Regions from separate parts of the Bradyrhizobium sp. PUT101 genome, predicted to be linked through region 1. Evidence: riboswitches for the same ligand, from Rfam matches in the RefSeq annotation. Region 1 holds a riboswitch; each other region holds the start of a gene.
The links. Region 1 has a riboswitch for cobalamin ahead of ACSHT2_RS32335 (energy-coupling factor ABC transporter permease). Riboswitches for the same ligand answer to the same signal wherever they lie in the genome.

Region 1 (2,196 bases):
GATGGCACCGATCGCGGCGCGCGTGAGCTGCTCGGGATCGCCGCAACCGATGCCTATCAGGGAGAACGTGAGCATCGCGAGCGCGACGGGCGGCCGCAGCGGCCGCCCGTTCGCTTGTCTCTCAGGCCGCGTTGTGCAGGCGCGGAGTGACGAGGCCGGGCGCGGTGACGCCGCGCAGCGACTTCGCCAGCGCCAGCACTGCGAGGTCTGCCAGCGGCTCGATCACGATGACCAGCGCGTAGGAGGCCGCGAAGGTCGCGATGTTGGCGAGGTTGCTCATGGCAAAACCGGAGCCGTAGAGCGCCCAGAACGCCACCCAGGCGACAACACCCGCTTGATAAGTCGTCGACAGCGCCAGCGCCTGACCGTACTTCAGATCGACATAGGCGGTGTTACGCGAAATAATGCGCGTGGCGATGGCCTGGATCGCGAACAGCGGCACCAGCAGCGTGGTGACATTCATGCCGTATTGCGGCAGGTCAGCGGGCTCGAACAACAGACCCTGGAGCAGCAGGCCGAACGCGAGGCCGAAGGCCGCGGGCGCAGCACCAAACAGCAGGAACAAGGTCGAGCCCAGGATGAAGTGCACTTCGGAGACGCCGACCGGGAAGTGCGGCAGGACCTGGAAGAAGGTGAAGACGAGGCCGGTAGTGGTCAGGGTACGCGCCGCGAACGAGCCGACGCCCTGCGTGCGAACGGTTTCGGCCGCAAGCTTCAGCGCAACGCCGCCTGCGGCGATGCCGGTTGCGTAACTCAATACGAGCTTGGCGCCCGTGACGATTCCCGGTTCGATATGCATGGCTCAATTCCTTCCTGCCGTCACACCCGACGGCCTTGGTCTCAAAACGTGCAGGGCCGGTCTCCTGGCTCGCGGTTCACTGGGTTCTCCGGCCTTCCCGGACCTTGCGGCCCAGTGGCGATTCGGAGCCCCTCACCGCTTACAGTCGCGGGGGCGGCTGGGGTTTTGGGCGCCGCAACTGGGTCCGCCCACCCCCATTCCCGATTATGCTCCGGCGCTTTGCGCCGCGTCGAGCACCATGCCACTCCTGTGTGCGCCTTTCGCGGGCCGGGCGTCAAGAGGCGAAGGGCGACCGCGGCCGTCATGACGGATAATCGCCTGCCAGCGCGCCGATCAGGATCACGGCCGCCGTGGACGCGGCGCCGCCCCGCGCAAGCTGCTCGGCGAGCTCGGCGATGGTGGTGCGGACCAGCCGCTCGTCGGGACGGCCGAGGGATTCGGCAAACAGTGCAGGCGTGTTTGCGGCGAGGCCGTGCGCGATCAACTTCGCGGCAAGCGCCGGAAAGGTGCGCCGGCCCATATAGACCACGGTCGTGGCCTCGGGATCGGCCAGCGCCGCCCAGTTCAGATTGGACGGCAGCTCGCCGCTGACATCGGCCCCCGTGATGAACTGCACCCGGCGGGAGGTATGCCGACGGGTCAGGGGAATGCCGGCCTGGGCGGCGGCGACACAAGCGGATGTGACGCCAGGAACGATCTCGTAGCCGATGCCGGCTTCGCGCAGCGTTTCCAGCTCTTCCTCGAGCCGGCCGAAAATGCCGGCATCGCCGGACTTGAGCCGCACCACGCGCGCGCCTGTCGCGGCATAGTCGACCAGGAGACGGTTGACGTGGTGCTGCTTGGTCGAGGGCCGCCCTGCCCGTTTTCCCACCGCGACGAGATTGGCGCCGGGCCGGGCCAGATCCAGAATCGCGCCGGAGGCGAGGTCGTCATAGAGCACGACGTCGGCCTCGCGCAGCCGCGCGGCGCCCCTCACCGTGAGCAACTCGGGATCGCCGGGTCCGGCTGAAATGAACCACACGAATCCTCTCACCGGTCCTCCGCGATCAGATGAAAGAACGTACCGGTGGCGTGGCCGCGCCGCGAGCCGGTCTCGGCCATGGCGGCGCCCGTCGCATCGTGCACGACCGCGAGCGGCGCATCCGGCTGCGCGACGATCGTCGAATAGTGGAACTCGTGACCGCGCAGGCGTGCACCGGGCTGATGCCCCGGCATCGGCGCAGCCAGTTCGGCGAGACGATAGCCCAGATGCATGCGGCGTTTGGCAAAGCTGGTCTCGAGGCCAAGCAGGCCCGTCATCTCATGACGAAGGCCCTCGGCATCGGTGAGGCTCGTGCCCATAACCATATAGCCTCCGCACTCGCCGTGCACCGGCCGTGTCTCGGCGAAGGCGCGCA
Region 2 (2,196 bases), 1.4 Mb from region 1:
ATGCCGCGCTCTCCCGGGAGCCGAGTTCCTTCTGGCCTCCCTCGCCTCGACGAAATTCACGGCATCGCGCCGGTTGACGCGAGTGACGCCTTCGCCAGGGCTTGACCGTAGCAACGACGGCCAGGACCACACGGTTTCGCCGTACGCAGGCCATCCGGCTTCGCCAAGAGGCTCCGCCGGACATGGGCGCCGTCCGTCTTCGCGGTCCGCGCCATGCTCACGAGGTTCATCCCGCCCTGCACGCAACAAACCGCCTTTAACGCCGCCCGCGTCCACCGCAACCCAGCCCGCGTTCGTGACGACGTACGACCGCCCCTCTGGTGGGCTGGGATGGCCGGCACATACGACAAATCCGAATTTCGGTAAAGTGGAATATTTTCGAGGAGAGGGGTTGACAGCGGATTGGTGTTTCGCCCGACGCCGCCCGGTGGACGATCGGCGCGTCGCCGATGACGGTGCGACGCGCTGAACTGTCTCGGGGCAGCCAGTTGACAGCCCTTCGCAAATAAAACTAGGGTGACTGCGACGGTTCTCCTTCGGGAGATCAATAGGGAATACGGTGCGGGGATCCCCCAACGCCGTGGCTGCCCCCGCAACTGTAAGCGGTGAGCCTTTCGCCAAACGCCACTGGGCCTGCGAGCTTGGGAAGGCGGCGACAGGCAACGACCCGCGAGCCAGGAGACCTGCCGTCAGTCGTGGTCACACGCGAGCACATTGGGCGGGGTGTCCTGGTGGGTGTTGAGCTGTCTTCCTCTTGAGGCAGCGGCCAAACTGCGTTCGCGGTGACGTGCCACGTTATCGCGAGTCTATTGATGACCTCCCGTACAATCTTCGCGCCACAGCATCGCCGCGCGTTGCTCCGTTCAGTTGCATTCTCCTGCCTCGTATTCTCCTGCCTCGTGTTGTCGACGGATGGCTGGGCACAGTCCGAAAGGCCGGCCCAGACGCTCGATCCTGTGGTGGTGCAACCGCCAGCGAGGCCACCGAATGCTCGCAGCACCCGACGTAGCGATGCAACGCGCCTCGCGCGCTCACGCCAGCAGCGAGGCGTAGCTGCCGACACGCGTGCTCCGACTGCCAACCCGACGGGTCCCGAGTTCGCCGCACCGACGCTCAACCTAACCGGCGCTAGCACGGCCGGTAGCCGACTCGGCTTGACGCGACTGCAGACGCCGGCCAGCGTGGAGGTGATCTCGGCCGAAACCATTTCTGAACGCGGCCAGCAGAACATCCTCGACGCGGTGACGCAAAACGCCACCGGCTTCACGGCGAGCCCGGCACCGGGCAATGGCGGAGTCTCGTTCAATACCCGCGGCTTCACGGGCCTTGGATCCGTCATGACGCTATACGACGGCACCCAGCTCTATATCGGCGCCGGGACGGTGACGTTTCCGTTCGACACGTGGTCGACCGAGCGCATCGAGGTGCTGCGCGGCCCTGCATCGATGATGTATGGCGCGGGTGCGGTCGGCGGCGCCATCAACATTGTTTCGAAACTGCCGCTGTGGATCCCTCGCAACCAGGCCGAGATGTCGCTGGACAGCAACATGACGCGGCGAATCGCGGTGGACAGCGGCGGTCCGGTGAGTAAGGACGTCGCCTATCGTATCACCGCCACCGGCAACATGTCGGACGGCTGGGTCGATCGCGATAATACCTCCAATGCCGCACTTCATGCCGTGGTTCAGGTTAAGCAGAACGAAGACGTCATCTGGACGCTGTCTACAGATTACGGTGACCGCAACCCGTCGCGCTACTTCGGCACGCCGCTGATCAACGGCAGGCTGGATGAATCCCTGCGCTTCAAAAACTACAACGTCAGCGACAGCCACATCCGCTACCAGGATAGCTGGAACCAGGTGAAGACCGATTGGCAGATCACCGATGGAATCTCGGTCCGGAACACTCTTTACTATTTGAACTCCAAGCGACACTGGAAAGACGTCGAAAGCTACGCCTACAATCCTGCCACCGGGCTCATCAACCGAACCAGCTATATCGAGATTTTTCACGATCAGCAGCAGCTCGGCAACCGCATGGACGCGAAGTTCCGTGGGCATGTCCTTGGCATGGCCGATGAGTTCGTGGCGGGCTTCGACGTCAACCGCATCAATTTTACTCACACCAACAATTCACCCTACGGCGGCTCGTCGTCCGTCGATCCATTCGATTTCGTTCCAGGCGTATTCAACAGCC
Region 3 (2,196 bases), 1.5 Mb from region 1:
GCGCTCATGACGGCGGCCTGCGACCAGGAGCGGGACATCACCGGCTCGACGACGTCGACCTGTCCGCTACGAAACTACAACTACAATCCACGCGACATGAACCAGTGCGTCAACGCCTGCAGATCGTGCGATCGCGGCACCACGGTCACCTGCACGACATCCTGCACCCTCAAGGGGGCTCGCTGAGCGGATTACCTTCTGCCTTGCGAGGCGTCGCAACGCGCGATCCCCGGCTCCCCAATCGTCCTCGCCGTCTCGACCTGATAGGGTCGATCGGAGCAGGGGGACATCGGATGAAATTCGCAAGCTTTGAAATCGACAACGCCGGAGGTCTCGTGGGAACGGCGAGCAGCGCGCAGGCTTCCAGCGAACGTGGCGTCGACGGTGCCGAGGCACCGGAACGATTCACATAGGATAGTCATTGGAAGCAGTGGGCAGGACGCGGAGTCCAATGGAATGGGTATGCTCGATCCCGGCCGGTTCCTGGTATCGTGCTCGCATTGCGATGCCTGGCCGATGGCCGCCAACGTGAAACGTTCAAGCTGGTCGGCATCCCCGCATGAGGTCCGTTTCGTCTGCACGCGCTGCCGGCGCGAAGAGACCGCGATCGTCTCGGCCTCCGGCGAACTGACGCCGATCAAGCGCCTCGACGCTCCGCCGCGGGATGTCGCTGTGGCCTGGGCTCAGGCCCAGCGCCCGCGGGGGCGAACGTAGGCGGCGCAGGGCATTGCTCGATTCGTTGTGGAGCCGGCCGATCGCGTCTGCGGCCAAGATGCCAGCGGTCGATTGACTCCCGGCCTGGGCGCCCCGTAGATTGGCCGCTGGCGGTTCTCCTCATGGAGATCAAAAGGGAACGTGGTGCGAGATGTCCCAAGGCGGGATCTTCTCAATGCCATGGCTGCCCCCGCAACTGTAAGCGGTGAATCTCTCGTCCTATGCCACTGGGAATTTCGGTCCTGGGAAGGCGACGCAGAGGTAACGACCCGCGAGCCAGGAGACCTGCCGTCAGCCGTGGTCACACGCGAGGATGTCGGTCGGGGAGTACAGACATTAGCTTCACCGGAGCAATCGATCGCTCCGCCGTAAAGCCTCGTTCGCTGTGACGTGCCACTGACGTCATGCCGAGGTTATGATTTTGTCCCGTTTTGTCACTGCCGCCAGGCGCTGCTGCGCCGGCATCGTTGCGGCCGCTTCCTTCTATTCGCTCGATCCCTCCATCGCCCACGCGCAGCAGGCCGGTGCCGAACAGCTGCCGCCGGTCGAAGTGACCCAGCCTGACGATCAGAGCCGTACGCGGGCCAGGGCGGCCGGCGATGGCGATGCGGTGAGGCGCCGGGTGAGCCCGAATGGTGCGCCGGGCGGGACCGGCTCGTCCGGCTCGGGCAGTGGAGCGGCCGCCGGCAATGACGGCATCGTCGGCGCGGCCACGACCATCATCACGGCCGCAGACATCGCCCATGCGCCGTCGCAAACGCTGGCCGAGATCATCGCGACGCAAGTACCGGGCGCCCAGATCACGACGTTCTATGGCGGCCAGATCGGTGCCAAGACCAGTGTCGATCTGCGCGGCTTCGGTGCCTTCGCCACGGCCAATACGCTGGTGCTGGTCAACGGACGGCGGCTGAACGACATCGACATGGCGCAGGTGGATCTCTCCACGATCCCGCTCAATGCCATCGAGCGTATCGAGATCACGCGCGGCAATTCCGGTGCAGTGCTGTATGGTGACAATGCGGTTGGCGGCGTCATCAACATCGTCACCAAAAACGGCGTCGGCGGCCCGCCCGCGACAGCGCGCATCGAGGCCGGTTTCGGCTCGTTCAACGCTGGGCTCGGCAACGTCTCGACCGCGCTCAATTCCGGTCCGTGGTCGACCTCGTTCCACGGCAATGCCGTCAGGACCGACGGCTACCGCGACAACAATCGCTATTCCCAGGAGAACGGCGTCGGCAACCTGAACTACACGATGCCTGGCCTGACCGCCTTCCTGACCGTCACCGGTGACAATCAGGAGCTGCGACTGCCGGGCGGCCGCACCGTGGATCCGTCGATCGGTCTCGACGAGCTCGCGACCAACCGGCGAGGGGCCGGCACGCCCTTCAACTACGCCAACCAGCAGGGTTTTAGCGCGACCGCCGGCTTCACGAAAACCCTGGTCAACGGCGTCGATCTCATCGTCGACGGCGGCCTGCGCGA

Region 2: another riboswitch for cobalamin. It lies ahead of ACSHT2_RS25905 (TonB-dependent receptor); the one in region 1 lies ahead of ACSHT2_RS32335 (energy-coupling factor ABC transporter permease).
Region 3: another riboswitch for cobalamin. It lies ahead of ACSHT2_RS04270 (TonB-dependent receptor); the one in region 1 lies ahead of ACSHT2_RS32335 (energy-coupling factor ABC transporter permease).

The regions. Positions count from the first base shown of each region.
Region 1 is NZ_CP197207.1:6,784,642-6,786,837, reverse strand. Features, by position in the region: gene cobF (precorrin-6A synthase (deacetylating)) at 1-75, opposite strand, end outside; gene ACSHT2_RS32335 (energy-coupling factor ABC transporter permease) at 122-799, opposite strand; cobalamin riboswitch at 837-1,055, opposite strand; gene cobA (uroporphyrinogen-III C-methyltransferase) at 1,101-1,832, opposite strand; gene ACSHT2_RS32325 (cobyrinate a,c-diamide synthase) at 1,829-2,196, opposite strand, start outside.
Region 2 is NZ_CP197207.1:5,367,039-5,369,234, reverse strand. Features, by position in the region: cobalamin riboswitch at 510-705, shown strand; gene ACSHT2_RS25905 (TonB-dependent receptor) at 813-2,196, shown strand, end outside.
Region 3 is NZ_CP197207.1:877,503-879,698, reverse strand. Features, by position in the region: gene ACSHT2_RS04280 (hypothetical protein) at 1-186, shown strand, start outside; gene ACSHT2_RS04275 (hypothetical protein) at 457-714, shown strand; cobalamin riboswitch at 809-1,021, shown strand; gene ACSHT2_RS04270 (TonB-dependent receptor) at 1,136-2,196, shown strand, end outside.